3 regions of the Arthrobacter sp. P1_D4 genome follow, and region 2 is predicted to be linked to each of the others. Evidence: riboswitches for the same ligand, from Rfam matches in the RefSeq annotation. Region 2 holds a riboswitch; each other region holds the start of a gene.
What was found. Region 2 has a riboswitch for S-adenosylmethionine ahead of AC1D0A_RS12340 (DUF1737 domain-containing protein). Riboswitches for the same ligand answer to the same signal wherever they lie in the genome.
Positions count from the first base shown of each region.

Region 1: another riboswitch for S-adenosylmethionine. It lies ahead of AC1D0A_RS17900 (aminotransferase class V-fold PLP-dependent enzyme); the one in region 2 lies ahead of AC1D0A_RS12340 (DUF1737 domain-containing protein).
Region 3: another riboswitch for S-adenosylmethionine. It lies ahead of metX (homoserine O-acetyltransferase MetX); the one in region 2 lies ahead of AC1D0A_RS12340 (DUF1737 domain-containing protein).

Region 1 covers NZ_JBFUAU010000018.1:91,855-102,207, reverse strand. Annotated here, with positions in the region: gene rsgA (ribosome small subunit-dependent GTPase A) at 1-794, shown strand, start outside; gene hisN (histidinol-phosphatase) at 871-1,701, shown strand; SAM riboswitch class IV at 1,779-1,892, shown strand; gene AC1D0A_RS17900 (aminotransferase class V-fold PLP-dependent enzyme) at 1,927-3,366, shown strand; gene AC1D0A_RS17895 (class I SAM-dependent methyltransferase) at 3,448-4,224, shown strand; gene AC1D0A_RS17890 (Nramp family divalent metal transporter) at 4,392-5,678, shown strand; gene AC1D0A_RS17885 (metal-dependent transcriptional regulator) at 5,695-6,408, shown strand; gene AC1D0A_RS17880 (fluoride efflux transporter FluC) at 6,409-6,858, shown strand; gene AC1D0A_RS17875 (fluoride efflux transporter FluC) at 6,858-7,226, shown strand; gene AC1D0A_RS17870 (hypothetical protein) at 7,314-7,685, shown strand; gene AC1D0A_RS17865 (hypothetical protein) at 7,733-7,867, shown strand; gene AC1D0A_RS17860 (DUF6325 family protein) at 8,169-8,657, shown strand; gene AC1D0A_RS17855 (SHOCT domain-containing protein) at 8,691-9,035, shown strand; RNA gene ssrA (transfer-messenger RNA) at 9,178-9,546, opposite strand; gene smpB (SsrA-binding protein SmpB) at 9,658-10,128, opposite strand; gene AC1D0A_RS17840 (M23 family metallopeptidase) at 10,255-10,353, opposite strand, start outside.
Region 2 covers NZ_JBFUAU010000011.1:88,672-99,024, reverse strand. Annotated here, with positions in the region: gene cls (cardiolipin synthase) at 1-1,418, opposite strand, end outside; gene AC1D0A_RS12350 (aminodeoxychorismate lyase) at 1,512-2,480, shown strand; gene AC1D0A_RS12345 (ATP-grasp domain-containing protein) at 2,487-3,440, opposite strand; SAM riboswitch class IV at 3,759-3,872, shown strand; gene AC1D0A_RS12340 (DUF1737 domain-containing protein) at 3,885-4,193, shown strand; gene AC1D0A_RS12335 (rhodanese-like domain-containing protein) at 4,190-4,609, shown strand; gene AC1D0A_RS12330 (O-succinylhomoserine sulfhydrylase) at 4,610-5,818, shown strand; gene AC1D0A_RS12325 (hypothetical protein) at 5,903-6,994, opposite strand; gene AC1D0A_RS12320 (glycosyltransferase family 2 protein) at 6,991-8,286, opposite strand; gene AC1D0A_RS12315 (ATP-grasp domain-containing protein) at 8,273-9,214, opposite strand; gene AC1D0A_RS12310 (PIG-L deacetylase family protein) at 9,214-10,119, opposite strand.
Region 3 covers NZ_JBFUAU010000008.1:98,427-108,779, reverse strand. Annotated here, with positions in the region: gene AC1D0A_RS09170 (alpha/beta hydrolase) at 1-70, opposite strand, end outside; gene AC1D0A_RS09165 (SGNH/GDSL hydrolase family protein) at 181-1,053, shown strand; gene AC1D0A_RS09160 (hypothetical protein) at 1,167-1,775, shown strand; gene AC1D0A_RS09155 (isochorismatase family protein) at 1,772-2,338, opposite strand; gene AC1D0A_RS09150 (CoA-acylating methylmalonate-semialdehyde dehydrogenase) at 2,471-3,955, opposite strand; gene mmsB (3-hydroxyisobutyrate dehydrogenase) at 4,024-4,926, opposite strand; gene AC1D0A_RS09140 (LysR family transcriptional regulator) at 5,127-6,026, shown strand; gene AC1D0A_RS09135 (MFS transporter) at 6,134-7,513, opposite strand; gene metX (homoserine O-acetyltransferase MetX) at 7,680-8,819, opposite strand; SAM riboswitch class IV at 8,831-8,946, opposite strand; gene AC1D0A_RS09125 (bifunctional o-acetylhomoserine/o-acetylserine sulfhydrylase) at 9,129-10,353, opposite strand, start outside.

The sequences.
Region 1 (10,353 bases), on a different contig from region 2:
GCCGCAGCGCCGACGACACGGACCCGATCGAACGTGCCGTCGTGGCCAATGCCGACCAGCTGGTGGTGGTGGTCGCCGCCGCCAACCCCGAGCCGCGGACCGGTTTCATCGACCGCGCACTGGTCGCCGCGTACGACGCCGGCATCGAACCGCTGCTGCTCGTCACCAAGGCCGACGTCAAGGATCCCGCCGAGCTGCTGTCCAACTACCAGCACCTCGACTTCCCCGTCATCATCTCCAAGACCGCCGACTCCGCCGCTTCCGGCATCGACGCCCGCTCCGACGACGGGCTCTCCGCCCGGCTCGACAAGGACGCGGTATCCCAGCTGCGCGACTACCTCGACGGCAAGGTCACCGTGATGCTGGGCCACTCCGGCGTCGGCAAGTCAACCATGGTCAACGCCCTGACCGGGGCCGAGCGGGCCACGGGAGGCGTGAACGCGGTCACCGGCCGCGGCCGCCACACGTCCTCGTCGGCACTGGCGCTCAAAGTCAACGATGCCCCGGCCGGGAGCTGGATCATCGACACCCCCGGCATCCGGTCCTTCGGCCTGGCCCACGTGGACCCGGACCGGATCCTGCGTTCCTTCCCGGACCTGGAACCGGGCACCGATGATTGCGAACGCGGCTGCAAGCATGACTCCACCGCCGTCAACTGCGGGGTCGACAAGTGGGTTGCGGCCGGGCACGCGGGGCCCTCGGGACCGGCCAGGCTCGCGTCCCTGCGCCGGCTGCTGGGCACTGACCCGCGGATGGAAGCGCAGGAAACCAAGGAACTGGGCACCGTTTCCTAGCCGGACCGGCAACGGGGCGGCGGCGCCGAGCCGCGGCCTCCCGCCCGGCAGCCGGGTTTGACGGTAGTTTGGAACCATGAGCCAACCAGCTTCGAGCTACAACGATGACCTGCGCCTTGCCCATGTACTGGCAGATTCGGTCGATTCCCAGACCATGAGCCGCTTCAAGGCGCTCGACCTTCGGATCGAGACGAAGCCCGACCTCACACCCGTCACCGATGCCGACAAGTCCGCGGAAGAGGCCATCCGCGGCCAGCTCTCCCGGTCACGTCCGCGTGACGCGGTCCTGGGCGAAGAGTTCGGCAGCTCGGGCCACGGTTCCCGCCGGTGGATCATCGACCCGATCGACGGCACGAAGAACTTTGTCCGCGGCGTCCCGGTCTGGGCCACCCTGATCGCCCTCGTCGATGAGGGCGAGCCGGTGGTCGGCGTCGTCAGCGCGCCGGCACTGGGCAAGCGCTGGTGGGCCGCCAAGGGTGCAGGCGCCTACACCGGCCGCTCGCTCGCCGCCGCCACACGGTTGAAGGTATCCAACGTCTCCAATCTCGAGGACGCGTCGCTGTCCTACTCCAGCCTTGGCGGCTGGAAGGAACGCGGGAACCTGGATGAGTTCCTGGGCCTGACCGAGGAAGTGTGGCGGACCCGCGCCTACGGTGACTTCTGGTCGTACTGCCTCGTGGCCGAGGGAGCCGTGGACATCGCCTGCGAACCCGAGCTGAATCTCTACGACATGGCCGCCCTGGTGCCGATCGTGACCGAGGCCGGCGGCCGCTTCACCTCGCTCGAAGGCGAGGACGGCCCCTTCGGCGGCAACGCCCTGGCCACCAATTCGATCCTGCACTCGGAAGTCCTCAAGCGTCTCAACCCCGGACTCGACGACCTCTTCCAGGCCCACCCGAACAACTGATCCGCGCCCGTAATAATCCGCTTCACAATCGGCGGCCGCCTTTTCCCCGGCTGCGCCGATGTCCTACGCTCGATGCAGGTCACGAGTGCCAGCGCTAAACCCCGGTTTGCTGGCCGGCAACCCTCCAGTCGCGGTGGGGTGCCCCGGGTGACGACCTGGCCGGTCCGGAACGGACCCGGCAAGCGCGGATTCCCACGGTGTGGGGTCCTGTTCGAGTGAGGTCCCATGACAACTGCCATTTTCCCCGTTGCCCCTGAATTCCATGCACGGCTTGCCCTCGCGGCCCGCCCGCTGGCAGCCGTCACCGGGGCCGAGATCCAGGCCCCGCTGATCACCGGCGGCCACGCGCGCTACGCCAACCTCGACTACGGCGCCTCTGCCCCGGCCCTGTCCGTGGTCTCGGCCTACCTGAACGAAATCCTGCCGTACTACGCAAGCGTGCACCGTGGCGCCGGCTACGCATCGCAGATCAGCACCTCCGTCTACGAGAACGCTCGGGACATCGTGCGGGACTTCGTGGGCGGCCGGCCCGGCGATTCCGTGATCTTCACGCGCAACACCACCGATTCCCTGAACCTGCTGGCCGGCTGCCTGCCGCTGCGCGACGGGCGGCCCGCGGGCGAGGTCCTCTACCTCGACATCGAACACCACGCCAACCTCCTGCCCTGGCAGAATGTCCCGCACCGCAGCGTCGTGGCCGCCGCCACCCTCGCGGCCACCGTGGACCGCCTGCGCGACGAACTCGCCCGCGGCGGCGTCAGCCTGCTGGCCGTCACTGGCGCCTCCAACGTCACCGGGGAGATCCTCCCGATCCGGACCCTGGCCGCACTGGCGCACGAATACGGCGCCAGGATCGTTGTCGACGCCGCGCAGCTCGCCCCGCACCGGCGGATCAATATCGCCGCGGACGACGTCGATTACCTCGCCTTCTCGGGGCACAAGCTGTACGCCCCGTTCGGCGCCGGCGTGCTGGTGGGGCGGACGGACTGGCTCGACGCCGGCACCCCGCACCTGGCCGGCGGCGGCGCGGTCCGCGATGCCCGGCTCGACTCCGTCAGCTGGACCACAGGACCCGCCCGGCACGAGGGCGGCTCGCCGAACGTCCTCGGTGCGGCGGCCCTCGCCCGCGCCACCCAGGTCATTGCAGCCCTGGACTCGGAGCAGTGGCAGGCCCACGAGGACGCCATCCGGTCCTTCCTCGTCGAGGGCCTCCAGGGCATCGAAGGGGTAACCGTGCACCGGATCTTTGCCGATTCTGCTTCCGATTCTTCCTCCGCTTCTTCCACTGGAGGCGATCAGCCGGACACCGGCACGATCGGCGTCGTGAACTTTTCCGTGGCAGGCTACGACGCCGGACTGGTGGCCGCCTACCTGTCGGCCGAACACGGCATTGGCCTGCGCGACGGCCGCTTCTGCGCCCACCCGCTGCTCAAGCGGCTCGGCCTGCCCGCCGGCTCCCTGCGGGCCAGCTTCGGCCTCGGCTCACGACTGGAGGACGCCGAACGCCTGCTGGCCGGCCTGCAGCAGCTGCGGCAAAACGGACTCGGCTGGGATTACGTGGTGGACGCCGGGCGCTGGGTGCCGGCCAACGATACCCGCAGCTACCCCCACTGGGCGCCGAACACCCCGGGCACGGCCGGCGCTGCGCCCTGCACCCTCGACTAGCGCAGGACCGGGGCCCGGCGCGGGTGCGGTAAATTCGAAAGGTATCTGTAACAAGCAGGACCTTCCCGAAGGAGATCGCACGTGGCAAGCGCCGGACCCAGGCTCCACAGCGGACCGAAGCTGCACAGCGAGCGGCGCCAGGAACTCGGACAAAGCTTCCAGGACGGCGGCGAGCACTATGAACGCGTCCGCCCCGGCTATCCGCAGGAGTCGGCCGACTGGCTGGTCCGGGCGGGAGCCAGGGACGCCGCGGACATTGGCGCGGGCACCGGGAAGTTCACTTCCCTTTTGGCAGAACGCGGACTGGCCACGGTGGCCGTGGACCCCTCTGCCGACATGCTTGAGCAGTTGCGCCGGACCCTGCCGGACGTCACCGCCATCGAGGGCAGCGCCGAGGACACCGGTCTCGAGCCGGAGTCCTTTGACCTGGTCACGGTTGCCCAGGCGTGGCACTGGTGCGACCCAGGCCTGGCCTGCGCCGAGATTGCCCGGATCCTGCGGCCGCACGGCGTGCTGGGCCTGATCTGGAACCAGCTGGACACCAGCGTGCCCTGGGTGCACCGGCTCTCCCGGATCATGCACGCCGGGGACGTCCACAAGCCACACTTCCGTCCGGCCGTGGGCCCCGAGTTCACCGGACTGGAGAGCCACCTGACGCGCTGGGAGGATTCCGTCACGGCGGAGGACATCCAGGAGCTGGCCAAGTCCCGCAGCTACTATCTCGCGGCATCGGACTCCACCCGGGCCAAGGTCACAGCCAACCTCGCCTGGTACCTGCACGAGCACCTGGGGCACACCCCAGGCGAGGTGCTCCGGCTGCCCTACCTGACCCAGACGTGGCGGGCCTTCCGGGCCTGATGCACGCTCACCCCGGATTCCCCCGGATTGCACGCAGCGCCCGCCAGGCCTATTGTTTCGGTATGCCTAATAATTTCTTATAGGCACACGAAACTTTGACACCGGCTGTTTTCCGGCCGGCGCCGATCATCGCGTCAACGCCGACGCGCCAATCACAGGAGCTGGCAGTGCTGGAGCTAACGGGACACGGGCAACCGGCGCAGGACGCCCCCACTTACAAACACCCGGGTGCCCGGAGGGCGCTGATCGGCCTGTTGGGACCGGCCTTCGTGGCGTCGATCGCCTACGTGGACCCCGGAAACGTGGCCGCCAACCTGACCGCCGGAGCGCAGTACGGCTACCTGCTGGTGTGGGTCCTCGTGGCCGCCAACGTCATGGCCGTCCTCGTCCAGTACCAGTCCGCCAAGCTCGGGATCGTCACGGGCAAGAGCCTTCCGGAGATCCTTGGTGAACGGCTCAAGCCGTTCTGGCGCCGCGCCTTCTGGGTGCAGGCCGAAGTTGTCGCCGCCGCCACCGATCTCGCGGAGGTGGTGGGCGGCGCAATCGCCCTGTACCTGCTTTTCGGCCTGCCCCTCCCCCTTGGCGCCCTGATTGTCGGCGCCGTGTCGATGCTCCTGCTCGCGGTCCAGGCCCGGCAGAAACAGCGGCCGTTTGAATTCATCATCATGTTCCTGCTCGGCATCATCACAGTCGGCTTCCTGGCCGGGCTTTTCATCAGCCCGCCCGATCCGGGAGCCGCCCTGGCCGGGCTCATGCCCGGCTTCCAGGGACCGGACACCGTCCTGTTGGCCGCCAGCATGCTCGGGGCCACCGTCATGCCGCACGCCATCTACGTCCACTCGGCCCTGTCCCGGGACCGGCACCGGCCGGACGAACACCTGCATGTTCCCCCGGCGGCCATCGCGCGCCTGGTCCGGGCCACCCGGTTCGACGTCGTGGCCGCCCTCGCGATCGCCGGACTGGTCAACATCGGCATGCTGCTCCTGGCCGCCTCCACCCTCGGCGGCGAAGAAGGCACGGACACGATCGAGGGCGCGCACGCCGCCATCACCGCCAATCTCGGTCCGATCGTCGGCGTGATCTTCGCGGTCGGGCTGCTCGCCTCCGGCCTGGCATCGACCTCAGTGGGCTGCTATGCCGGCGGCACCATCATGCAGGGCCTGCTCAAGATCCGGATCCCCGTCATGGCCCGGCGCGTCGTGACCCTCATCCCCGCCGTCGTGCTGCTGGCGGTGGGCTTCGACCCCACCTGGGCGCTCGTCCTGAGCCAGGTGGTCCTCAGCTTCGGGATTCCCTTTGTCCTGGTCCCGCTGGTGGTGCTGACCAGCAACAAAGCCCTGATGGGCCGGTTCGCCGACGGCCCGGCCCTCCGAGTCGCCGCCATCATCAGCGTGGTGCTCGTCGTGGCCCTTAACCTGGTCCTGCTGTGGCTCACTTTCTCCGGAGGCAGCTGACGGTAGGCTTAGGTCTGTGAAGACCAGTACGCCCTCCTCCTCGATCGAGGACTACGTCAAGGTCATCTATTCGTTCACCGAGTGGCAGCGCAAGCCCATCACCTCCACGCAGCTGGCGCAGCGCCTGGGCGTCGCCAACTCCTCGGTGTCGGAAATGGTCCGCAAACTCAAAGACCAGGGCCTCGTAGACCACAAGCCCTACAGCGCCGTCACGCTCACCAGCGATGGAGTCCGGCTCGCCCTGTCCATGGTCCGGCGGCACCGGCTGATCGAGACTTTCCTCGTCCGCGAGCTGGGATACCGCTGGGACGAGGTCCACGACGAAGCCGAACTCCTGGAGCACGCCGTCTCGGACACCTTTATTGAACGCATGGCGGCCAAGCTGGGGAACCCCACCCGGGACCCGCACGGCGATCCCATCCCGGCAGCCGACGGCTCGGTGCTGATGCCCGCCGCCCACCGCCTGAGCGAACTCGACGACGGCCACACCGGCCGGATCACCCGGATCAGCGACGACAACCCGGAGCTCCTGCGCTATCTCGCCGCAGAGGACATCGACCTCGACGCCGAAGTGGAGGTGGTGGGCCGGCGTCCCTTCGGTGGCCCCATGGTAGTGCGGATCGGTTCCGCCCCGGCACCGCGCGAATTCGATTTCGCCGACGAGGTCGCCTCGGCCCTCTGGGTCCACAGCGATGCCGGGCACGCCGGCTGCAGCGTCACGGAGAGCTGAGTGAAGGGTGCGCTGGACGAGCGCCGGGCCGTGCCGCGCCCCGGCGTGCCGGGCTGGAAGGCCTGGTCCGCCGTCGCCGTCGGCGGGCTGATCGGAACCGAGCTGCGTTTCGGCGCCGGCCTGATTTTTCCCGAAAGCGCCGGCGCGGTGCCGTGGACCACGTTGGCGATCAATGTCTCCGGGAGTTTCGTTCTGGCCACCCTGACCACCCTCTGGATCGCGCGGCCACAGACGGCTTTCTGGCTGCGGGCCGGCATCGGCCCCGGCCTCCTGGGTTCCTTCACCACCTTTTCGGCGCTGGTGATCGCCATTGACCAGCAGATCCGCGGCGGCTACCACGCCACGTGGCTGGCCTACCTCGGGCTCTCGCTCGTCCTGGGCCTCGGGGCCGCGGCGGCCGGCTGGAAAACCGGCAAGGCGATCGCCGACCTCCGCGGCGGTGCCCAATGATGACCGCGCTGGTGGTCGGGGCCTGCGGGGTGGCGGGAGCACTCCTGCGGTTCGCCGTCGACTCCTGGTTCGCGCACCATCAGGGCTCCCGACCGCACTGGCCCTGGGCGACGCTCACGGTCAACGTCGCCGGATCTTTCATCATCGGTTGGTCCATCGGCTTGACCGGCCACCTGGAGCTGGGCGCCGACTGGCACGCCGCGATCGCAACCGGTCTCGCCGGCGGCCTGACCACCTTCAGCTCATGGACCACCGCGACGGTCCGCCTGGTCAGCGAAGAGCGGTACCGGGCGGCGGCGCTCAACATCGGCGCGAACCTTCTCGCGGGGCTCGCGGCCGCGGCGCTTGGGCTTGCCCTCGCCGGCTGAAAACCTCAGGCCTCCGCCGGTGTGGCGAGGGTAACACCGGGGCGCCGTGGTGGCTTCGGGCCGCCGTCGTTCCCGTATCGTTGAAGGATGGTTACCCGACGTGAAGCAGCCCAGATCCTCGACATTCCCCTGGAAATGGCGCACCGTCACGGCATCCCGCCCCGGCTGTCCGAGGCCGAGCTGGGCGAGCTGCTGGACAACCCGCCGGCGTGGCTGGTCCAGTCCAAGGCAAACCGCACCGGCAAGCGGCCCGTCTGGGTCCAGCTCACCTGTGCCGTCTGCGGATTCTCCGAAGCGGCCCGGCCCAAAAAATGGTGGCCGGAATTCACGTACGTCTGCTGCGTGCACCACGAGGCACGCGAGATCCCCGTGCTCGGGCCCGGGCTCGTGCGCAGTGTGTACGACGGCGTCGGCAGCCGTTTCGCAGGGATCGTGGACGCCGCCGTTCCCGAGGCGTAGCTTAAAAGACGGGGCTACCCCTGGCCCCTGCCGTGAGGGAGAGCACCATGCCTGACAAGACGCCGCACCAGAGCGTGTCGAAGAAGTCGGTTAAAACCATCAAGGAAAAACGGGCAGAGAAGAAGGCGAAACACATCGTCGATGCCCACACCGACCCAGTGGCACACATCAAGAAGCGCTGAAATATCGAGAGGCCGGAAGCCGTTGCTTCCGGCCTCTTGTCGTATTGGCCTGACACGTCGCGGCGGGCTGGGGGCTCACCCGAAATGGATGATGTGACAATCTCCCGTTGGCGGTTTAGTGGTCTTGGAATCCGACCGAGAGGTCCCATTCCGGGGCCATGTCCGCGGGGCAGTTCCAACCGTTGAGCGGCGCGGCCCCCATCGGAATCATTCGACGCGGGTGGTGACGGCCCGGCGGGGACCGCCCACACTAAGACCAGTGCGCCAGACAGCGTGCTCGACACAGACCGGAGGAATACCAGTGACAATCACACCGGAGACTGAGGCCCACGGGCCGGTCGACTTCGTACTCCTGGAGTTCCCCGTATCGGGACTGACGGGACAGGCGAGTGAGGAACTCGTTAAGCTCGTCGAGCAGGGCGTGATCCGCCTCTTCGATCTCCTCGTCGTCATGAAGAATGACGACGGATCTGTCGAGGTGCTCGAACTCACCGACCCAGGCGGTCCGGCGGCGGGGTTCTCCTACTTCGAGGGAGCCCGGACCGGGCTCTTGGGCGATGACGACATCGCCGAGGCCTCGGCCGCGCTGCTCCCCGGGACTGTGGCCGCGCTGATCGTCTACGAGAACATCTGGGCGGCACCGTTCGTGGCGGCCGTTCGGGACAGCGGGGGCGAACTCATCGCGAGCACGCGGATCCCTGCTCCGGACGTGATGGAAGCACTCGATGCCCTCGAGGCCCTCGACGCCGAGACGACGGCACCCGCCGTGTCGCAGGCACCCGACGCGTAAGACACACAGGAAGCAATCCGACAGGAGAAAATTATGGGACTTCTCAGAGGTATAGGGCGGACGGCGGTGGTTGCCGGGACAGCCAGTGCAGTCAGCGGCCGGGTCCAGCGCCGCCAGGCCAACAAGTTTGCCGAGAAGGACGCCGCGACCGCGGCCAAGCAGCAGGAGGCCTACGATTCGCAGATGGCCCAGCAGGAGCCACCGCCGCAGGCCTACCAGCAGCCGGTCTACCAGCAGCCACCACCCCCTCCCCCGGCTGCCGGCGGCATCTCAAACGAAGCCCTCGAACAGCTCAAGCAGCTCGGGGCGCTGAAGGATCAAGGGATTCTCACGGAACAAGAGTTTGGCGTCCAGAAGGCGAAGATCCTCGGCATGTAGTGACAAGAAACTGCAAAGAGGAGGGAAGTGTCGGAAGACGCTTCCCTCCTCTTTGGCTTTAAGCACAAGACTCCCCGCCGGCAGAAGCCGGCGGGGAGTTTTGTGAACCCAATACGGGGTGGAGCGCCGTTGCCGGGCCCCTATGTGGAGATGGGGGGAATTGAACCCCCGTCCGATGTCGTGTTGTCAGGGCTTCTCCGGGCGCAGTTTGCGTTGGAATTTCTCGGCCCCAGCCATGCTGCAAACAGCTGGCTGATCCGGGCCCAGTCATCTAAGAGTCCCGTTTACCCCGATGACGGAGGTAAACAGCAGTGGCTATCTAAATGACGCCAGGATCCGGGGCAATAGCAACCTCGGGCTGACGGACTGTCTTACTGCTTAGGCAGCGAGAGCGAAGTCAGTGCGTTTTGATTCGGCACTTATTGGTTTGCAGACAGCGTTTACGAGATAATTCTGCATCCTCGGCCCGCTTCACCTGTCGCGACTAACATCGTCGAAACCGATCATCCCCGTATTTTTTTATCAAACCCGGACCGGACACTTTCGGATCCTTCCCGGACTACCAATCATAACGCACCGCCTCCGGGAAACATTCCCTGGCACCGTGACAGCCTGCGGCGCGCTAGCGGCGGTTGCGTTCGCGCATGACGCGCTGGGCCTCGCGCTTGTCCTGCTGTTCGCGCAGTGTCTGGCGCTTGTCATATTCCTTCTTGCCGCGGGCGACGCCGATTTCGACCTTCGCACGGCCGTCCACGAAGTACAGCTGCAGCGGCACGATCGTGAAGCCCGACTCGCGGATCTTGTGCGAGATCTTCGTGAGCTCTTCGCGGTGCAGCAGCAGCTTGCGACGGCGGCGTGCGGCGTGGTTCGTCCAGCTCCCCTGGTGATACTCGGGGATGTGGATGCCCTCCATCCACAGCTCGTCGTTGTAGAACGTGCAGAAGCCGTCCACCATCGAGGCATGGCCCTCGCGCAGGGACTTCACTTCCGTGCCCATCAGCGCGATGCCGGCCTCATAGGTGTCAAGGACGTGATAGTCGTGCCGGGCCTTGCGGTTGGTGGCCACTACCTTACGGCCACTTTCTTTGGGCACGGTAGGACTCCTCGGTTTGTTGGTGGTTCACTCCGGCCAGGTGGTGCGGAGTCTTTCCAGTTTACGGCAGGGCGCCCGCCTCAGCGGATGGCCCGCCGGATGGCCTGCCGGATGGCCCGGGCCGGACTACAGCAGGTTCATGGGGTCCACGGCCCGGCCGTTGAGCCAGGTCTCAAAGTGCGAGTGGCAGCCGGTGGAGTTGCCGGTGGTGCCTGAATAGGCGAT
Region 2 (10,353 bases):
CGTTTCATCCAGTCCTCGAGCGTAAGTTCGCGCGAAATGCCCCGGTAGGTGTCCTCCACGGCGCTGATCCGCCGCACGATGTCCTCCCCCAGGAGCATCACCGAGACCTCCAGGTTCAGCGAGAAGGAGCGCATGTCCATGTTGCTGGAACCCAGCACGGCAACGTCGTCGTCGATCGTGAAATGCTTGGCGTGCAGCACGAAGGGGGCCTTGTAGAGGTAGATCCGCACCCCGGCTTCAAGCAGCGCCTCATAGTAGGACTGCTGGGCGTGGTGGACCAGGAACTGGTCGCCCTTTTCCGAGACGAAGAGTTCGACGTCGACGCCGCGCTGCGCCGCCGTCGTCACCGCATACAGCAGCGAGTCATCCGGGACGAAGTACGGGCTGCAGATCGAGATCTTGCGCTGAGCCGAGTAAATCAGCGTGTTGAAGAGCCGCAGATTGTTTTCGGTGATGAAGCCGGGGCCGCTGGGCACCACCTGGGCGGTGATGTTGCCGGCGTGCAGTTCGGGCCGGTGCGCGAGCTGTTCCTCAATGGATTCGTCGGTCTCGCTGAGCCAGTCCGTGGCGAAGACGACGTTGAGCGTGGTGACGATCGGTCCACGCAGGCAGGCCATCAGCTCGACCCATTCGCGGCCGATCTTTCGGTGCTTGGGGTTGTTGTAGGAGGGCTCGATCAGGTTCTGCGATCCGGTGAAGGCGATCTCGCCGTCGATCACCATGATCTTGCGGTGGTTGCGCAGGTCCGGTCGGCGCCACTGCCCCTGCAGCGGGCTGAGCGGCAGCATGGGCCGCCAGCGGATCTTGCTGGCCTTGAGCCGGGCGATCAGCTTGCGATAGCCCTTGATGCGAAGCGTGCCAAGGTGATCGAACAGGACACGGACCTCGACGCCGCGCTCGGCGGCCTCTTCCAGCGCGGTCAGCAGATCGTCCGTGACGTGGTCCGAGCTCATGATGTAGAACTCGGCGTTGACGAAGGACTTTGCGCCGCGGACCGCCGCGGCCATCGCCTTGATGGAGTCGGGGTAGCCGGGCAGCAGCTCCACTTGGTTACCGTCCACCATCGGCAGCGAGCCCAGCGTCTTGTTCAGTTCCGCGGCGGAAGCCACCCATTCGGGTCCGGCGTAGCGGCTTTCCAGCATCGCCAGTTCCGAGGTCCCGGCGCGCACTCGGGTATTGACCGCGTCCTGCTGCGCGCGGCGCTTGCGGGAGAGCCGGAAGTTGCCGAACAGCAGGAACAGGAGCAGGCCGATGGTCGGCACGATGAAGATGCCCAGCAGCCACGCCATCGCGGTGGTGGGCCGCCGGTTTCCGGGGATGATGCCCAGTGCCAGCACTCGGATGGCGAAGTCGATCACCGTCAAAATCAGAATCGCCCAGGACGGTAAAGTCTCCGCCAGCGGAAATGGCCACAGCACAGGCGAACCCCTCAACGTACAAGCCACGCGGAACAGTTCCGAACGGGCAGTGCCCAAATCCTATCCCGGGACCACCGAGACTAAGCTTTAGCCATGACCACTCCTGCCCCTGTTCCTGCGCCCGCGACCGTTCTGGTCTTCCTCGACCCGGCGTTCGACGGCGGCCGCGTTGCCGACGCGTCGCAGCCCCAGCTGATGGCCACGGACCTGGGCGCCACCCGGGGCGACGGCGTTTTCGAATCCCTCCTGGCCGTCGGCGGCCGGCCCCGCAAGATCCAGGCGCACCTGACCCGGCTGGCTGGCTCGGCCCGGCTTCTGGAGCTGGACATCCCCGCCGAGGATGCATGGCGACGGGCGGTGGAAACCGCCATCCGCGAGTTCCGCGGGCAGGAACCCGCCGCGGCTGCACCGGGCGGCGCGGCGCAGGACGAGGTGGTGGTGAAGCTGATTGTCACCCGCGGGCCGGAGGGCGCGGCTGCCCCCACGTGCTGGGTCCAGGCCTCCGCCCCGGCCGCCGCGGGACGGCGGCAGCGCGAGACCGGGATCGACGTCATCCTGCTCGACCGCGGCTACGACAGTGAAGTCGGCGAGCGCGCCCCGTGGCTCCTGCTCGGCGCCAAGACCCTTTCCTACGCCGTGAACATGGCGGCGCTGCGCTACGCCCACCGGCAGGGCGCCGACGACGTCATCTTCACGTCCGCGGACGGCAGGGTGCTGGAGGGTCCGACGTCGACCGTTCTGCTGGCCCACCTGGAAACCTCGGACGACGGCGCCGGCGGAGTCCGCACCGTCCGGCGGCTCATCACGCCCCAGCTGGACAGCGGCATCCTGCCCGGCACGTCACAGGGCGCCCTGTTCACCGCCGCCAAGGCCGCCGGCTGGGAGCTGGGCTACGGCCCGCTGGAGCCGAAGGACCTGCTGGACGCCGACGCGGTCTGGCTGATCTCCAGCATCCGGCTCCTGGCCCCGGTGAACCACATCGACGGGCAGGAAATCGGCACCCCGGAACTCCGGCGCCAGCTCACTGCCGAACTCAACGCCCTCTTCGCGACCATCGAATAGGAACGCTCACCCCAGGGCGTCCGCGGGCACTGCCGGGCACCGGCGGAACGAGGCCGGGTTGAACGCCGGGAGCATGAACGTTGCGAGCACGGCGTCGAGCATTTCCGGGGCCCAGGTGCTGTTCTCCCCCAGGGTCGCGCAGACACCCAGCACCATGGGCGTTCCGTCGGTGCGGCGGCGGATTTGGACCTGGACCGGCCCGGCCAGCCCGAGCGTGCGGACGGCGGCCAGGCCCAGCTTGCGCACATCCCCGGCCTGGTTCGCCGGCACCCTGCGGCTGACCTCGTCGCTGCCGGCGCGTCCATACGGAGTCCTGGTCTTCTCGAGGACCACCGCCACCGGCGCCATCGCGTTGCGTGCCGGGGTGCCGAACACCAGGCACACATAGTCGGCACCCGGGATAAATTCCTGGACCAGTTGCCCCGCCGGCATGTTCTTCCAGCTAACGGAGCCGGTTCCGGCCAGCAGGTGGACACCATGGGAGCCTTTGAAGACCCGAGGCTTGACCACCACGGGGCCGCTGAGGCCGGCGAGGGATGCCGGCGCGGCGGCGAGGTCGCCCGGAACCGCGAACCGGGGCACCGGGATGCCGGCGGCTTGCAGCGCCCAGGTGGTGAACAGGTGGTCGTTGGCGAGGGCCACCGCGGCGGGGTCGGCCACGATGATCCGCACGTCCTGGGCGAATCCGGCGCGGGCCGCGGCCAGGACCGGGAGCTCCACGGTGAGGGTCGGAATGATGACGTTGATGGCTTCGCGGTCCACCACCCGGCGCAGGTCCAGGACCATGTCCGGGTTCGTCGCCGGCAGGAGCCTGACCGCGGCGGCGGGAGCCTCCCCGGCCTGGCGGGTGTCGGCGCGGGCGTCGGAGCCGAGGTACGGGAGGCCCCGGGCTTCGAGCTGGGCCGCGACGGCCCGTCCGGCGGCGCTTGTAATCCCGGTAACGAGTATGCGCGGGCCCACGATTGCTCCATTCCGCCGTCACCGGCCGGACCGCGGCTGCGGCTCCGACCGTTCCAGCCACCGATTCCCAGACAGCTTGTTGATGGACAGGCGAGTCGATTCCGGGACTGCTCGATTCACACATTGCTCGAATCACCTGCAGCTCCGGCCGACTCGTCGGACCTAATCCCCCCAGTAGACGGCGAAACGTCCCGGCAGACACGAGTGGGCTGTACCCGAAACTGGAGCCCGCCACTACTCGCCCGGGCCGCGGTCCGGTTACGGAACATGACGACGGCGGCGGTGCGGGCCGGCGTCGCAGGTGTTACGTTTTTGGGGAGTAATGAGAACCGGTGCCAAGCCCTGACTGGCCGGTCGGCAACCCTCCCTTTCGCGGCGGGGTGCCTCAGGTGAATACTCGGCATTCGAGAATTCGAGCTGCAAGCGTGAAAGAGGAGATCCGTCGTGCCCGAGACGTCAATACCCACAACAGCCACACCCGGTTCAGCACCCGGCGCGGAGAGGCTGGCTTACCGCCTGTTCACCGGCGCGGATGACCGCGCCTTTTGCGAGCGGGTGTCAGCCGCCCTGGCCGAGGGCTACGTGCTGCATGGAAGCCCCGCCGCCAGCTTCAACGGAAGCACCGTGATCGTGGCGCAGGCGCTGGTCCTGCCGGCCGCGATTGCCAGTGCGGACGCCGCCGTGGCCAATGCGGTTGATGAGCTCGACGCCGACGAATTTGGCGCCGACGGAGCCTTCGCGGGCCACGCATGAGCTACGCCGGAGACCTCAGCCCGCAGGAGGCGTGGGCCAAGCTGGAGGCCGGAGCCATCCTGGTGGATGTCCGGACCGAAGGCGAATGGGCCCACATCGGCATCCCGGACACCGCGGCCGCGGGCGAGAGCCGCAACGATCCGCTCTTCATCCAGTGGAACCTTGCCGGCGGCACGCCGAACCCGCACTTCGTGGAACAGCTAAGGCAGCAGGCGCCGGCGGACACCGCCGTCGAACTGGTGTTCCTTTGCCGTTCCGGTGCCCGGTCGATCGGCGCCGCGACGGCCGCGACGGCCGCCGGCTACACCTCGTACAACGTCCTTGAGGGCTTCGAAGGCGAGACCGACCGCTTTGGCGAACGCACCGTCAATGGCTGGAAGAACCGCGGCCTGCCCACCAACCTCGGAAAGATCTAAGTGACTTTCAATCCCGACGCCGCCGGCTGGGCGGCCGACACCCAGGCTGTCCGTGGCGGCCTTGACCGCACCGGCTTCCAGGAGACCACCGAGCCGATCTTCCTCAACTCAGGATTCGTCTACGAGTCCGCGGCCGCCGCCGAGCGCGCCTTCACCGGGGAGGACGAGCGCTTCGTCTACTCCCGCTACGGCAACCCCTCCGTCGCCACCTTCCAGGAGCGGCTGCGGCTGCTCGAGGGAACGGAGGCGTGTTTCGCGACGGCGTCCGGCATGTCCGCCGTCTTCACCGCCCTGGGCGCGCTGCTGGCGGCCGGCGACCGGGTGGTCGCGGCCCGCTCGCTGTTTGGCTCGTGCTTCGTGATCCTCAACGAAATCCTGCCGCGCTGGGGTGTCGAGACGGTCTTCGTAGACGGTCCGGACCTGGAGCAGTGGCAGTCCGCGCTGTCCGTGCCGACCACCGCGGTGTTCTTCGAGTCGCCGTCGAACCCGATGCAGGAAATCGTGGACATCGCCGCCGTGAGCAAACTGGCGCACGCGGCCGGCGCCACGGTGGTGGTTGACAACGTCTTCGCCACCCCGCTGCTCCAGCGCTGCGGCGACCTCGGCGCGGACGTGGTGGTCTACTCCGGCACCAAGCACATCGACGGCCAGGGCCGCGTCCTGGGCGGAGCCATCCTGGGCACCAAGGAATTCATCGACGGGCCCGTCAAGCAGCTCATGCGGCACACCGGTCCGGCGCTTTCGGCGTTCAACGCCTGGGTGCTCACCAAGGGCCTGGAGACCATGGCCCTGCGCGTCAACCATTCCTCGGCCTCCGCGCTGCGGCTGGCCGAATGGCTCGAGGGACAGCCTGCGGTCGGCTGGGTAAAGTACCCGCTGCTGCCGTCCCACCCGCAGTACCCGCTCGCAGTGCAGCAGATGAAGGCCGGCGGGACCGTGCTCACCCTGGAACTGCAGCCCTCCCCCGGGCGCACGGCGAAGCAGGCCGCGTTCGCACTCCTGGACGCGCTGCGGATCATCGACATCTCCAACAACCTGGGCGATGCCAAGACGCTTATCACGCACCCGGCCACCACCACGCACCGCGCGATGGGCCCGGAAGGCCGCGCGGCGATCGGGCTCAGCGACGGCGTGGTCCGGCTTTCGGTGGGGCTGGAGGACGTCGAGGACCTGATCCGCGACCTCGGCCAGGCGCTCAAGCAGGTCTAGGCACTCAAGCAGGTCCAGGCCCTCAAGCAGGTCCAGGCCCTCAAGCAGGTCCAGGCCCTTAAGCAGGTCCGGGGCCATGGCCGCTCAGGCCCAGGCCGCCTTGAGCGCCCGCCAGGCGTCGTCGTCGAGCATGCTGGATGGTGTGACGGCGACGGCGGCCGCCCCGCCGTAGACAGACGCCTCCAGCCCGGCCGCCAGGTCCGCGGCGGAGATGCGCCCGTCCTTGGCCCACATCCCGACCGAGATGGCGAACTTCCCGGACCGCTTCGCCATGGCCGCGGCCAGCTCGGCGGAGTAGGCCGGAGCGGCGTCGTTGAGCCCGAAGTAGTCCCACAAGACCAGCCGGTCAGCGGCTGCGGCCAGCAGCCCGTAGTCATGGCCGCTCTCCGGCCGGTCGGCGGCGGGATCGTGCCACGGCGCCCGGACGTCCATGTCGAGCGTGGCGCCGTTCGCGTGCGCGGCCGCCGCCGCCTTGGCCACGATGGCTGCCACCGCCTTCGACCGCCAGGCCCCGAGGCCGGGGTGTTCGACGTCGATGTCCCCGTTCGCGAGCCGCGGCCAGTCCATCCCGCCGCTGGCCAGCCGGTAGGAGTCGCGGTCGTCGCCGCCGTAGGTGTTGTTATCGAACATCAGTTCCGTCAAGGCCACGGCGTCAGGCTGGTACCGCCTGGTCACCTCGGCCACGAAGGCGACCAGCCGCTCCCCGACGGGTCCCGTCGTGAGTGCGCTGACGCTGGCGAACTCCGTGGAGCGGGTGCCGTCGAAGTTGATGCCGGCCAGGCCCGGGTTGGTGCGGATCCAGCCGGGGATCAGCAGGTCGATGGTCAGCGTGATCCTGCGTTTCCTGCCATCACCGCCGGTCCCCAGCGCCTTGACCGCTTCGGCGACGTGGTCACGGCCCGGGACGGCCTCCACCTCGGGGTGGGCGTCCCAAGGGAACGCCGTCCAGTCCAGCCGCCCCACGCTGATGGTGACGCTGTTGGCGTTGACCTCATCGAGCCGTCTGGCCAGTCCCGGCAGCGTCGAGGCGGCGTCGACCACAGTTTCGTAGCCGACGCCGACAGTGCGCTCCGCGGCGGGCGCCGTGGGTCCCTGCGGCCCGCCGCACCCAGTGGCGGCAAGCGCCAGCACCGACAGGAGCGCAAGGGCAGGGAAGGCAGCCGGTCCGCGTTTCAAACGCTGACGTCCGGGCGCACCGCCGGGGCGGTGACGCTGACCACCCCGGTCCGCGTCAGCTTGTTCCAGTGCGCCTCCTTGCCGCGGAGTTCCTGCACCAGCGCGGCCACCATGGTCAGGCTCGTAAACACGGAATAGAGGGGGATGAGCGGGAGCGCCCAGGCGTGCCGCAGGTCCTTCCACGCCCTGTTCATGGCCAGGGCAAACGCCGTGAGCAGCAACGTGATGAACAGCCCCACCCAGCCAAGGATTGCCCAGACATCCGCGCCGAACGGACTGCGGCCCAACGCCGTGAGGAAGACCAGATCCACGAGTACCAGGATCTGGAGCACCGGGAGCACCACCATGGTGATGGTGTTGAACAACAGGTACGCGCCGAACTGTCCGTGCCGGAGGTTGCCGATCATGCGCTTGTGCACACCCATGGTCTGCAGCAGCCCGCGGGCCCAGCGGACGCGCTGGCGCCAGAGCGCCCGGACCGTTGACGGCGACTCGGCATAGACCAGCGCCCGCGGGGCGAAGACCACCCGGTAGCCTGCCTTGTGCACCCGCCAGGTGAGTTCCAGGTCCTCGCCTACCGTGTCTTCGCGGAACGGCCCGATCTCCTCCAGGATCCGGCGGGGGAACGCCCCAATGTTGCCGGAGACGATCGGGAGGCAGCCGATCATGGTCAGGGCGCGCCTGACCATCCCGGTGCCGACATGGCTGATGAAGGCCAGCATCCGGGTCTGGACCCGGTCCAGGTTTACCGGCCTGTCGTCGCCGCACACGGCTCCGGTGCGCTGGTCAGTGAAACCCTGGAGCATCCGCTTGACGGTGTTCTGGGAGAAGATCCCGTCAGCGTCGACAAACATGAGGACCTCGCCCGTGGCGTGGCGGATGCCCAGGTTCAGGGCGGCCCCCTTGCCGGCATTGGCCTGGGTCAGGACCGTGATCCGGGGATCCGTCGCGGCGAGCGCGCGCATCAGCCCGGGCGTGTTGTCAGTGGAGCCGTCATCCACGAGCACCACCTCGTACCGGTCGTACAGGGTGAGCTGAATGGAGCGGACGCAGTTTTCGATGACGGTCGCCTCGTTGAAAGCCGGGACAATGATCGACACGCTGGGCCGCTCATCCAGCAGGGTGGGCGTTGCGCGGCGGCGGCGGCGCCCCGCACGGAGTTCAAACCAGACGGACAGCGGCAGCACGAGCAGCTTCACGAGCCCGAACACCAGAATCGGCAGGCCGATGAGGAGCAGGAGGTACTCGGCCCCGGGGACGGCTGATGCGGAGGCGGAACTAAACCAGGACATGGGCGTACGCTCCTGTGCTTTGCCGGAAGGAGGCCGGGTTGAAGGAGGGAAGGGCAAACGACGCCAGCACGGCGTCGAGCAGTTCCGGGGCCTGCCTGCTGTTCGCGCCGAACCGGGCGTTCACTTCAAGGACCACCGGGGTCCCGTCGGCACGCCGGCGGACGTCGACGTCGACCGGGCCCGTGAGGCCCAGCGAGCGGACGGCGGCCATCGCCAGATTTCCGACGTCCGTGGCCTCGCCTGCTTCGGCGCGGCGGGTGCTCACGGCGTTGCCCACGCTGCCCTGCGCCAGTTCGGTCTTCTCCACGACGACGACGAACGGCGCGGCCCCGTTGCGCGCCGGGGTGCCGAAGACCATCGGGCCGTATTCGGTGCCCGGGATGAACTCCTGGACAATCAGGCCTTCCGGCAGGCCGTGCCAGTCCACCTGTTTGCTGCCGTCGATGACCATCACGCCGCGTCCGCCGCGGGAGACCCGCGGCTTGAGAACTATGGGGCCGCCGAGCGCGGCCATGGCGGCACCGGCATTGGCGAAGTCCCTGGGCACGCCGAATCTCGGCACGCGGACCCCGGCGGTCTGCAGCTGCCAGGCCGTGAAGAGCTTGTCGTTGGCGAGAGCCACCGGACCGGGATCGCCGATGATGACCCGGACGTCGGTCCCGAAGGCGGCACGGTACCCCGCAAGCTGCGGGAGTTCCTCACTCACCGTGGGGATGACCAGGTTGATGCCCTCCTGGACGACAAGCCGGCGCAGAGCCGAGACCATGTCCGGGTCCGAGGCTGGAGGCACCGGGACGACGGTAAGGCCCGCCCCGGCGGGCAGTTCGCGGATGTCCGTGCCCAGGACGGGAACGCCACGGGACTTCAGCTGGGCCGCTACGGCGCGGCCCGCGGGGCCTCCGGCGCCGGTGACCAGCACGCGGGGCATCACAGCTTTTCCATTTCCGTGCTCAGGAGACGGACGGGTTCGTAGGCTTCGGCGACCCGGCGCCTCGCCTGCCCGCCGCGGAACGAGGCGATGCCGCGGACCCGCTCGGGCGTCATATACGGCTTGGCGAGCTGGTCGCTGTGCATCCTCACGGCCTGGACCTTGGCGTCAAGGTAGTCGTCGATGTCAATGAAGACGCTCGGGCTGAAGTCCCGCGTTGCCGACGGGCTTTCATAGCAGAGGATTGAGTGGTGCTGGCGGGCGGCCCGCAGCGTCGCCATGTGGACGGCCTGATGGTCCTGGTGCTGGTCGTGGTTGGAATGCGTGAGGATGATGTCCGGGTTGTAGCGGGCGATGGCGGCTTCAATGACACCCACCATTTCCTGGCTGTGCCGGAACAGGTCCGTGTCTGTGAAGTTGTAGTGGGTCATTCCGGTCAGGCCCATGAACGCCGCGCCGCGCCGCGCGTCGAGGGAGCGTTCCAGGGGATCCCCTCCACGGGTGCCATCGCTCATGACGAGCCCCTGCACCTCGTGTCCGGAGTCTACGAACTTCGCCAGGGTACCGCCGCAAGCAAGTTCAAGGTCGTCGGGGTGGGCGCCGATGGCCAGAACTCTGCGCGGCTGGGGGGCCGGGGCCCCCCCGGTGCGAAGGGCCGTCAAAGCAACGCCCAGGGACGCGAGCCCGCCAAGGGTAAACGTGAGGTCGGCAGTCCGCCACAACTCGGGCGCATCGAGGAAAACGCTGGCCAGATTTGCCACCAGCAGCGTTGAGCCGGCAAGAAGGCAAATCCTGCGAAGCAGTTCGGGACGGCGCAGGCGGCGGTGGAACCAGGACCGGCCAAGGGCGGCGGCGGCCACAAAAGTAATCAGGAAAACGATGAGCAAGACATAAATCGAGACCATATGAATTCAATTCCTATGTTGTTCGGCACCCCAGTGCCGGGCCGGATTTGATCTTCAGGGCCGGGCGCATAAGCGAACCTGGCTTTGGGAAGTGGGAGGGGCAATTTTCTGAATCGGTTCGCGGCACCCTTGGCAGGGTGCCGCGTCGGCGAAAGGTGCAGCCACTGCGGGCTGTGCGAGCATTGCGGGACGTTGACCAGCGCATATGTGGCACAGCACAACCGCCCCCCGGCG
Region 3 (10,353 bases), on a different contig from region 2:
TGCCGGCCCGTTCCTGCTCCTTCTGGGACCATTGGACGACAGGGGCGGGGAAGGCGTCAGCGTGAGTCATGGAACTATTCTTACAGTTACCCGACGGTAACAAATTACGGGGCGCAGCTAATACGGTGGCGCAGCTAAACGGGAACAGTGCAGGATAAGGGGGTGAGCAATACCTATCCCATGGAAAATTCACCGGACACCCCAGCCGAGACCACCGTTGACACCGTCACCCACCCGTGGACCCGGTATGTGGCGATGGGCGACTCATTCACGGAGGGCATCGGCGATCCGGAACCGGCCAGTCCGGGCGGCCATCGGGGCTGGGCGGACCGCGTGGCCGAGGAACTCAGCCGTGGGCACAACGACTTCGCCTACGCGAACCTGGCCGTCCGTGGCCGGCTCCTGCAGCAGATCGTGGACCAGCAAATGGCTCACTGCCTGTCCCTCAAACCGGACCTCATCACGCTCTCCGCAGGCGGCAACGACCTCATCCGCCCGGGCGGCGATCCGGACGTGCTGGCCGAAAAGCTGGATTCGGTGGTGCAGATCCTGAGCCTGGGCGGCGCCACCGTTGTCCTGTTCAACGGCCCGGATACCGGCTCCACGGTGCTGGGCCGGATCCGCAGCAAGGTGGCCATTTACAACGAGAACCTGCGCACGATCGCCGCGCGCCACGACGCCGTGATCGCGGACATGTGGTCGCTGCGCCAGCTCAATGACCCGCAGATGTGGAATGTCGACCGGCTGCATTTCTCACCGCTGGGCCACCACACGATCGCGGCCATGGTGCTGGACTCGCTGAACGTCGAGCACACGCTCCAGCCCCTCTCCCCCAAACCGCTGCCACAGCGCAGTTGGCGCGAGGCGCGCAGCGGGGACCTGGTGTGGGCCAGGGAGTATTTCGTCCCCTGGGTGGTCCGCCGGCTGCGGCACCGCTCCTCCGGCGACGGCATGACGGCCAAGCGGCCGCTGGCCGGACCGGTGTTCGGTCCCGGCGTTCCGCTTGGTTCCGGCGAAGGCCCGCCCGGAGCCGAGGACGCGGTCCGGTCCTGAGGCTTCGGGCCTGAGCCTGCGGGGCATAAGCTGGAGGAACACTTCTCCGGCCCTACAGATGAGCCCGCAGATGAGAAGGCCCAGCAGCTGAAAGGCCCAGTACCGTGAGCAGTATGTTCTTCTGGATCATCGTGTTGTCCTTCCTGGTTCCCGTGGCGATGCGCCTCTACCGCAGGTCTGCCCGCGGCCGGAACCAGGGCACGCCGGGACAGTTCGGCCGGTTCCCGGGCAGCCAGAACAACCCCGGCCAGGGTAACCAGCCGCGTGATGGCTACACCCAGCAGGACTACTTCGGCGGCTTTGGCCAGCTGGGCGCCCCGAAGCAGTCGGGTCCTGCCAACGAGCCGTATCCCAACCCGCCGTACCCCAGCGCGGAGTACCCGAGCGCGCAGAACCCCCGTCCCCGGTTTCCGGACCAGCCGTTCCCGAACCAGCCGTACCCCGGCCAGCAGTACCCAAACCCGGTCGGCTACCAGTCCCCCGTCCCGTACGAGGACAGCCCGGAGTACCTGAACAACCCGCCGCAACCGCAACGGCCGCAGGCATCGCAAACTCCCCCGGCGCCGGGCGCGGGACAGGCGCAGGCGCCGCAGTCTCCGCCGCCGTCGGCCGGGCAGGGCTACCGGGCCCGCAAGCTGGCCGAGCTCGACCAGCAGTACACCGACGGCAAGCTGTCCATGGAGGACTACATGGCCCAGCGCGCGGAAATCATGAAGGGCTAAGACCCTGCCGGGCCGGCGAACTCGACGTCGGCCGCTTTGACCGTTCCCGCCGTCCGCCCCGGCGCCTTGTGGTACTGCCAGTACAGATTGGTGTGCGCGACCACCAGAGCCGGCGGCGGGGCGCCGTACTCGGTCAGGTCCTCGGTGGTGTGGGCGTCGGCGACCAGCGTGACGTCGTAGCCGCGGGTGATCGCGCCGTGCAGGGTCGAGCGGATGCACTCGTCGGTCTGCGCACCGGCCAGGAAGAAGCGCCCGATGCCGCGCCCGGCCAGCACGGATTCCAGGTCGGTGGCCTCGAAGGCGTCGCTGTACTCCTTGGCCACGAGCGGCTCCGAACTGCGGCGCGCGAGCTCCGGCACGTACTGCCAGCCGTCGCTGCCGCGCGGGAGTTCCTCACCGCTGTGCTGCACCCAGACGACGTCCACCCCGGCGCCGCGGGCCTTGTCCACGAGCGCGGCGATGGTTGCGACGACGTCGTCGCGGCGGTATGCCTCAGCGACCACACCGATCTGCATATCGACGACGAGCAATGCCGTGTTGGGACGGTTGACGAGCGTGGTCATGGTGCCTCCCGGATCCTGGCTGTCCCTGTCTGCCTACTCTAATCCCGGACCCCGAAAGCAACGAGGGGTCACTTGCGGCCCATAATCCAGTGCCGGATAAGTGACCCCGCGTCGCTTTGACGGGCAGAAGCGTCAGTCGACCTGGGGGAAGCCGAGGTCGATCACCGAGGTGGACGGGTCCGGCCAGCGGGTGGTGACCACCTTGCCGCGGGTGTAGAAACGGATGCTTTCCGGGCCGTACATGTGGGTGTCGCCGAACAGCGAATTCTTCCAGCCGCCGAAGGAGAAGGTGCCCACCGGCACCGGGATGGGCACGTTGACGCCCACCATGCCGGCCTCGACGTCGAACTCGAACTGGCGGGCGGCGCCGCCGTCGCGGGTAAAGATGGCCACGCCGTTGCCGAACTCGTTGTCGTTGACCAGCTTCACGGCGTCGGCGTAGGTCTCGACGCGGACCACGGAGAGGACGGGCCCGAAGATCTCGTCGTCGTAGACCTTCATTCCGGGCTTGACGTGGTCGATCAGGCTGACGCCGATGAAGAAGCCGTTGGAGTCGAATTCGTGTTCGCGGCCGTCCACCACCACGGTGGCGCCCTCGTTGGCCGCGCCGGCAACGTAGGAGGCCACTTTGTCGCGGTGCTCGGCCGTGATGAGCGGACCCATCTGGGAGGCCGGGTCCGTGCCCGGGCCGATCGCGAGGGCTGCCATGCGGGTGGTGATCGCCTCCACGAGGTCGTCGGCGATGCTGCCGACCGCGACGAGGACGCTGACTGCCATGCAGCGCTCCCCGGCGGAGCCGTAGGCGGCCGAGACGGCGGCATCCGCGGCCATGTTGAGGTCCGCGTCCGGCAGGACCACCATGTGGTTCTTCGCCCCGCCCAGTGCCTGGACGCGCTTGCCGTGATCGGCGGCGCGCTTGTAGATGGACTGCGCGATCGGCGTCGAGCCGACAAAGCTGATGGCCTTGACCGTCGGGTGTTCCAGCAGGACATCCACGGCTTCCTTGTCCCCGTGGACCACGTTGAGCACCCCTGCCGGCAGCCCGGCCTCAGCGAAGACCTGGGCGATGAAGATGGCGGAGGACGGGTCCTTCTCGCTCGGCTTGAGCAGCACGGTGTTTCCGCAGGCCAGGGCGCTGCCGATCATCCACAGCGGCACCATGGCGGGGAAGTTGAACGGCGTGATGCAGGCGACGACGCCGACCGGCTGGCGGACCGAGTGGACATCGACGCCGCCGGAGACCTGCTCCGAGCGTTCGCCTTTGAGCATGTGGGAGAGCCCGGTGGCGAATTCGATGTTCTCCAGGCCGCGGGTGATTTCACCTTCCGCGTCAGAGAGGACCTTGCCGTGCTCGCTGGTGAGCAGGGCCGCGAGTTCGGGCCGGCGCTGCATGAGCAGTTCACGGACCTTGAAGAAGATGGCTGTGCGCCTGGCCAGGCTCGTGGCGCGCCAGCCGGGCAGGGCGGCGCGGGCGGCCTCGATGGCCTCCTCGACGCGGGCGGCGGAGGCCATGCCGACCTCTTTCTCCTGCTCGCCGGTGGCCGGGTTGAACACGGGGCCGAAGCGCTCGGCGTCGGCAATCAGGGCGCCGTTGATGAAGTGCGGGATGCGTTCCATGGGTGGGTCTCTTTCGTGAAGGGCAGGGCCGTGAAGGGCAGGGCCGTTAAGGGCAGGGCCGTTAAGGGCTAGTTGGCGGACTCGAGGGTGCCGTCGACGAGCTTGACGATCATCGAGCAGTCCTGGCCGGACTGGCCGGAGTCGATGAGCCGCTGGAAGAGCTGCTGGACGTGCTCGCCGAGTTCCAGCGGGGTGCCGGTGTCCCGCGCGGCGCTGATGGCCAGGCCGATGTCCTTGTTGGCCAGTTCGGTGGTGAATGTCGGAGCGAAGTCGTTGTTGGACGCGGCGGTCGGCACGACGCCGGCCACGGGGTACCAGGTGCGCAACGCCCAGCTGTCGCCGGAGGAGACCGACGCGATGTCCCAGAAAACCTGCTTGTCCAGGCCGAGCCGATCGGCCAGGACCGCGCCCTCGGCGGTGGAGGCGAGGTTGATGAAGAGCATGAGGTTGTTGCAGATCTTCGCGGCCTGGCCGGTAGTGGCGCCGCCGGTGGGGATGATGTTCGCGGCCATCGGGCGGATGTATTCGGTGGCGTCGGCGACGGCGCCGGCCTCGCCGCCGATCATGAACGTCAGCGTGGCGGCCTTCGCGCCGCTCATGCCGCCGGAGACGGGTGCGTCGACGAAGCGGAAGCCGGCGGCAGCGGCGGCGTCGTGCAGGGCCTGTGCGGAGGCGATGTCAATGGTGGAGGAATCCACCAGGAGGGTCCGGGTGTCCGCGTGGGCAAGGACGCCGTCCTGGCTGAGGTACACGGCGCGGGCGTGCTCACCTTTGGGGAGCATGGTGAAGACGACGTCGGCACCGGCGACGGCCTCGGCGATGCTGCCGGCGGCCTTGACTCCCCCGGCTTCGGCGGCGGCAACGGCTGCGCTGTTGAGGTCGAAGCCACGGACTTCGTGTCCGGCGTTTGAGAGGTTGACGGACATGGATCCGCCCATGTTTCCGAGTCCGATCCAGGCGATGACTGCCATGGCTTAAGCTCCTTTGCTTGATGTGCTGCCGGGCGCCTCGACGCGCTCCGGCCTGAAAACCGAAACTCCGGCGCCCCGTGTCCACCATCACACCCTGCTAGAGTGCAATCAAGGTAAAAAATCACAGATGCCATGTGCACAGATGCACAATGACGGCTCTGGCTCCGCCACACTCGCTGCAGAGGGGGACAATAGTGGACTTGCGCCGGCTTCCGAGCCCCGACGACCTGCTGATCCTGCTGACCGTGGCACGGCTGGGCCGGTTCAACGCCGTGGCCGAGACGCTCGGCACCACCCACACCACCATTTCCCGCCGCGTCCTGGCCCTCGACAAACAGCTCGGCGGCCGGACGCTCGAACGCAGCCCGCACGGCTGGGAGCTGACCGAACTCGGCAGCCAGGCGGTCGCGGCGGCGGAAGCCATCGAGGGCACTCTCGGTGCCCTCTCCAGCAGCATTGCCCGCTCCGGCGACGTGGTCTCCGGCTTGGTCCGGATCAGCACCCCGGACGGCTTCGGCGCCGAATTCCTGGCCCCGGCCCTCGTCCGGCTGCAGCGGGCGAATCCGTTGCTCAACGTCGAACTGCTCAGCGCCACCCGCAAGGTGAGCCAAAACCGCTCCGGCGTGGACCTGGAAGTGGTGGTGGGCAACATGGACACCACCACCGCCCGCGCGATCTTCCTGAGCAACTATTTCCTCAGGCTGTACGCCAGTCCCGGCTATGCGCAGGAGCACGGGCTTCCGGCAACGCTCGACGACGTCCGGCAGCACGGCTTTGTCTCCTACGTGGAATCGGCGCTCCAGGTCGCGGAGCTGGGCCACCGTTCAACGCAGCTGCCGGTGCCCCGGTCCAGCTTCCAGGCCACAAGCGTCTTCGCCCAGCTGGAGGCCGTCCGGCGGGGCGCCGGGATAGGCCTGCTCCCCAATTTCCTCGTGGCGGGCCGGCCGGAATTTCTGCCCGTCCTGCCGGACGACTTCCAGCGCCAGCTGCCCATCTGGGCTGTGGCGCGGCCCGAGGCGCTGCGTTCGGCCCCGGTCCGTGCCGTGCTGGAGGCGATCCGGACCGAGATTGCCGACCGCCAGGCGGTCCTGGCAGGCTGAGCGGTCCTGGCGGGCTGAGCCAGCCTGCCGGGCCGGTCCTGCTTCCAAACGCCAACAGCCCGAGCCCCGCAGTGCGGGACCCGGGCTGTTGCCGTGCTAATTCGTTGTTACTTCTTGCTGGCGGCGAGGAGGTCAGCGGTGCCCTGGGCGTCGGCGGCGTCGACGTCGCGGAGCGAGATGCCGCGGGTTTCCTTAAGGAAGAACACCGCAACCAAGGTGACCACACAGGCGCCGAGGAGGTAGATGGCGACCGGGACCGAGGACTTGTACTGGCCCAGGAGCGCGACGGCGATGATCGGAGCCAGCGAACCGGCCACAATCGAGGTGACCTGGTAGCCCAGCGAGACGCCGGAGTAGCGCATCCGGGTCGGGAACATTTCGGCCATGAGCGCCGGCTGGCCGGCGTACATCAGGGAGTGGAACAGCAGGCCGATGGTGATCGCAGCGAGGATGACGAGGTCGTTCTTGGTGTCCATCATCGGGAACGCGAAGAATCCCCACGTTCCGCCGAGGATGGCGCCGGCCATGTAGACCGGCTTGCGGCCGACGTTGTCCGAGAGCCTGCCGACCATCGGGATCACGGCGAAGTGGACGATGTGCGCCACAAGCAGCAGCAGCAGGATCCGCGAGGTGTCCGTCTGGACGATGACCTTCAGGTAAGTGATCGAGAAGGTGACCACAAGGTAGTAGAGAATGTTCTCGGCGAAGCGCAGACCCATGGCGGTGAAGACGCCGCGCGGGTAGCGGCGGAAGACCTCGGCCACGCCGTAGCCCTTGTGGCCGGCCTCGACCTCCTTGCGGGCCTCCAGGAAGATGGGGGCGTCCTGGACCTTGGTGCGGATGTAGTAGCCGACCAGCACGATCACGGCGGAGAGCCAGAAGGCTACGCGCCAGCCCCAGCTGAGGAAGTCGGCGGAGGACAACGTGGCGGAAAGGGTGAAGAGGACAGCCGTGGCCAGGAGGTTGCCCATCGGAACCGCCGACTGCGGCCAGCTTGCCCAGAATCCGCGGGACTTGCTCGGGCTGTGTTCGGCGACGAGAAGGACTGCGCCGCCCCATTCACCGCCAACGGCGAAGCCCTGGGCGAAGCGCAGGAAGACCAGCAGGGCCGGGGCCCAGTAGCCGATCTGCGCGAAGGTGGGCAGGCAGCCCATGGCGAAGGTGGCAACGCCGACAAGGATGATGCTCAGCTGGAGCAACTGCTTGCGGCCGAACTTGTCGCCGAAGTGGCCGAAGACGATGCCGCCGATCGGGCGGGCAATGAAGCCGACCGCGTAGGTGAGGAAAGCGGCGAGGATGCCATCCAGTTCCGAACCGGTGTTCGGGAAGAACAGCTTGCCGAACACAAGGGTGGCGGCGGAGGCGTAGAGGAAAAACTCGTACCACTCAACCACGGTGCCGGCCATGGAGGCCGCCACCACCTTCTTCAGGCCGGACGTTTTGACGTCGGTTTCTTCAGCGCGCCTTGCGGCGTTTTCCGTACTCATCGTGACTCCTTCGGCGTCTCCATCGACACCCTGTGGACCATTGGACTGAGGACGCTTGTGATTTAGGGCACAGGGCGTCATTCCCCATGAGTATGGACGCTCCGGCCCTCAGCCTCAACGGCCATTAGTGCAGAGCGCATCTGCAAAAATGCACAAGCGGGCCGGCCTAGTGGCTGAAGAAGGTCTCCCGGAGCTGCCCGCTGAGCTGGCCGATTTCGGTCAGGAAGCCGTCGTGGCCGATTGGCGCTTGAATGATATGCAGTTCCGGGCCGCCCGGCAGGGCCTCTGCCAGTTGACGGGACTGGGCCGGGAAATACAGGCGGTCCGAGTCCACGGCCGCCACCAGGAATTCTGCGGTGGCCGGGGCCAGTGCCTCCCCGAGACCTCCGCGCCCCCGGCAGACATCGTGGCTCATGAGGGCTTCGGTGATCGCGATGTAGCTGTTCGCGTCGAAACGCCGGGCCAGTTTGCTGCCCTGGTGGTCCAGGTAGCTTTCCACCTGATAGCGCCCGCGTCCGGCCAGCGATCCGGCTTCCAGGGGCGTCTCGGACTCTTGGGCGTTGCGGCCAAACCGGCCGTCCAGTTCGGCCGCTGAGCGGTAGGTGATGTGCGCGATGCGGCGGGCGAGGGCGAGCCCCGACTCGGGTTCCGGGCCGCCGTAGTAGTCCCCGCCCCTGAAGTGGGGGTCCTGGCGGATGGCCAGCGTCTGTGCCTGCGCGAAGGCAATCTGTTCGGCAGTGCTGCTGGCGCCGACGGAAATCACGGCGCAGCGCCGGACCCGGCCGGGAAACGTGACGGCCCATTCAAGGGCCCGCGCGCCGCCGAGCGAGCCGCCCAGCACCGCGTACCAGCTGCCGATGCCCAGGGCATCGGCCAGCCGCGCCTCGGCGGCGGCGGTGTCCCGCAGGGTGACCAGCGGGAACCGCGATCCCCAGGGGCGCCCGTCGGGGGCCGGGGTGGAAGGTCCGGTGGATCCGTAGCAGCCGCCCAGGATGTTGATCGAAACGACGAAGTACTTGTCCGTGTCCACGGGAGCCCCGGGTCCGGCGAGCTGTTCCCACCAGCCGGGCTCCCCGCTCTCGCCGCGGGTCACGTGTGTGTCGCCGGTCAGGGCGTGTTCAATGAGCACTGCGTTGGAGGCGTCCGCGTTCAGGGTCCCCCACGTCTCGTAGGCGAGCACCACATCCGGCAACGGAGTCCCGGATTCGAGCTGCAGATCACCGATCCTGACGAACTGGACGGTCCCGTCAGGGGTCCGGGATGGTTTGGTTTCGGGAACACCCGTGCGGGTGACGGCAATCGTCATGTGAGGACCTATCTTCGCGCTTGCCCGCCGTCAGCTGACCGGCAGGCCAGGTCTTCACCCGGGGCACCCCGCCGCAAAAGGAGGGTTGCCGGCCAGCAAGCCGGGGCTGTCGCTGGCACTCATGACCTGGTACGAGTCTACGAAACAGGGTGCGGAAATCACGAAGATTATGACTTCCATGTGACAGCCGGACCCGTCAGCACCGCAGTTTCCCCACCTTTGACAGCCGTGACCGGCGGGTCGCGCCGAAGTGCCGGCGATTCCCGGCGTCATGCCAGCAAGGTGGGGAAATTCCGCGTGGGCTTCCGTCTAGGCGGTCTTGGCCGCGCGGAATCCGGCGTCGAGGTCCGCCAGGATGTCGTCAATATGCTCCAGTCCCACCGAAAGCCGCACCAGCCCGGGATTCACCCCGGCGATCACCTGCTGTTCGGGCGAGAGCTGGCTGTGGGTGGTCGACGCCGGATGGATCACCAGCGACCGGACATCGCCGATGTTCGCGACGTGCGAGTGCAGTTCGAGGGCATCGACGAACCGCTTGCCGGCCTCCGCTCCCCCGGCGATGTTGAACGCCACGACGGCGCCTGTCCCCTTGGGCCCGTACTTGCGGCCGCGCTCGTACCAGGGGCTGGACGGCAGCCCGGCGTAGGCGACCGATTCGACGTCGTCCCGCCCCTCCAGCCATTGCGCCACCTTCGTGGCGTTGGCCACGTGGCGCTCGACGCGCAGGCTCAGCGTTTCGATGCCCTGGGCGATGAGGAAGGCGTTGAACGGGGACACCGCGGAGCCGAGGTCGCGCAGGAGCTGGACCCGGGCCTTGAGGATGTAGGAGAGGTTCGCGCCCAGCGCGCCGTCGGCTCCGAGGTCGCGGGCGTAAACCAGGCCGTTGTAGGTGGGGTCCGGGGTGTTGAAGCCGGGGAACCGCTCCGGGTCTTTCCCGAAGTCGAAGTTGCCGGAGTCCACGATCACGCCGGCGATTGCGGCGCCGTGCCCGCCGAGGTACTTGGTGGCCGAATGGACCACGATGTCCGCGCCCCACTCGATCGGCCGGATCAGGTAGGGGGTGGAGAGCGTGTTGTCGACCACCAGCGGCACGCCGGCCTCGTGCGCCACGCGGGAGACGCCCTCGATGTCCAGGACGTCCTGGCGGGGGTTGGAGACCACTTCGCCGAAAAACAGCTTGGTGTTGGGCTGGACGGCGTCCCGCCACTGGTCCAGGTTGTCCGGGTCCGCCACGAAGGTCACGGAGATGCCGAACTTCTTCAGCGTGTGCGCGAGCAGGTTGTAGGTTCCGCCGTAGAGGCTGGGGCTGGCCACCACATGGTCCCCGGCCTCGGCGATGTTGAGGATCGCGAACGTCTCGGCGGCCTGGCCGGAGCTGAGCAGCAGCGCCGCGAGGCCTCCTTCCAGGCTGGCGACGCGCTGTTCGACGGCGTCCTGGGTCGGGTTGCCGATCCGGGTGTAGATGGGCGCGAGCTCGGCGAGCGCGAAGCGGTTCGCGGCGCTTTCGGCGCTGGGGAACACGAACGACGTCGTC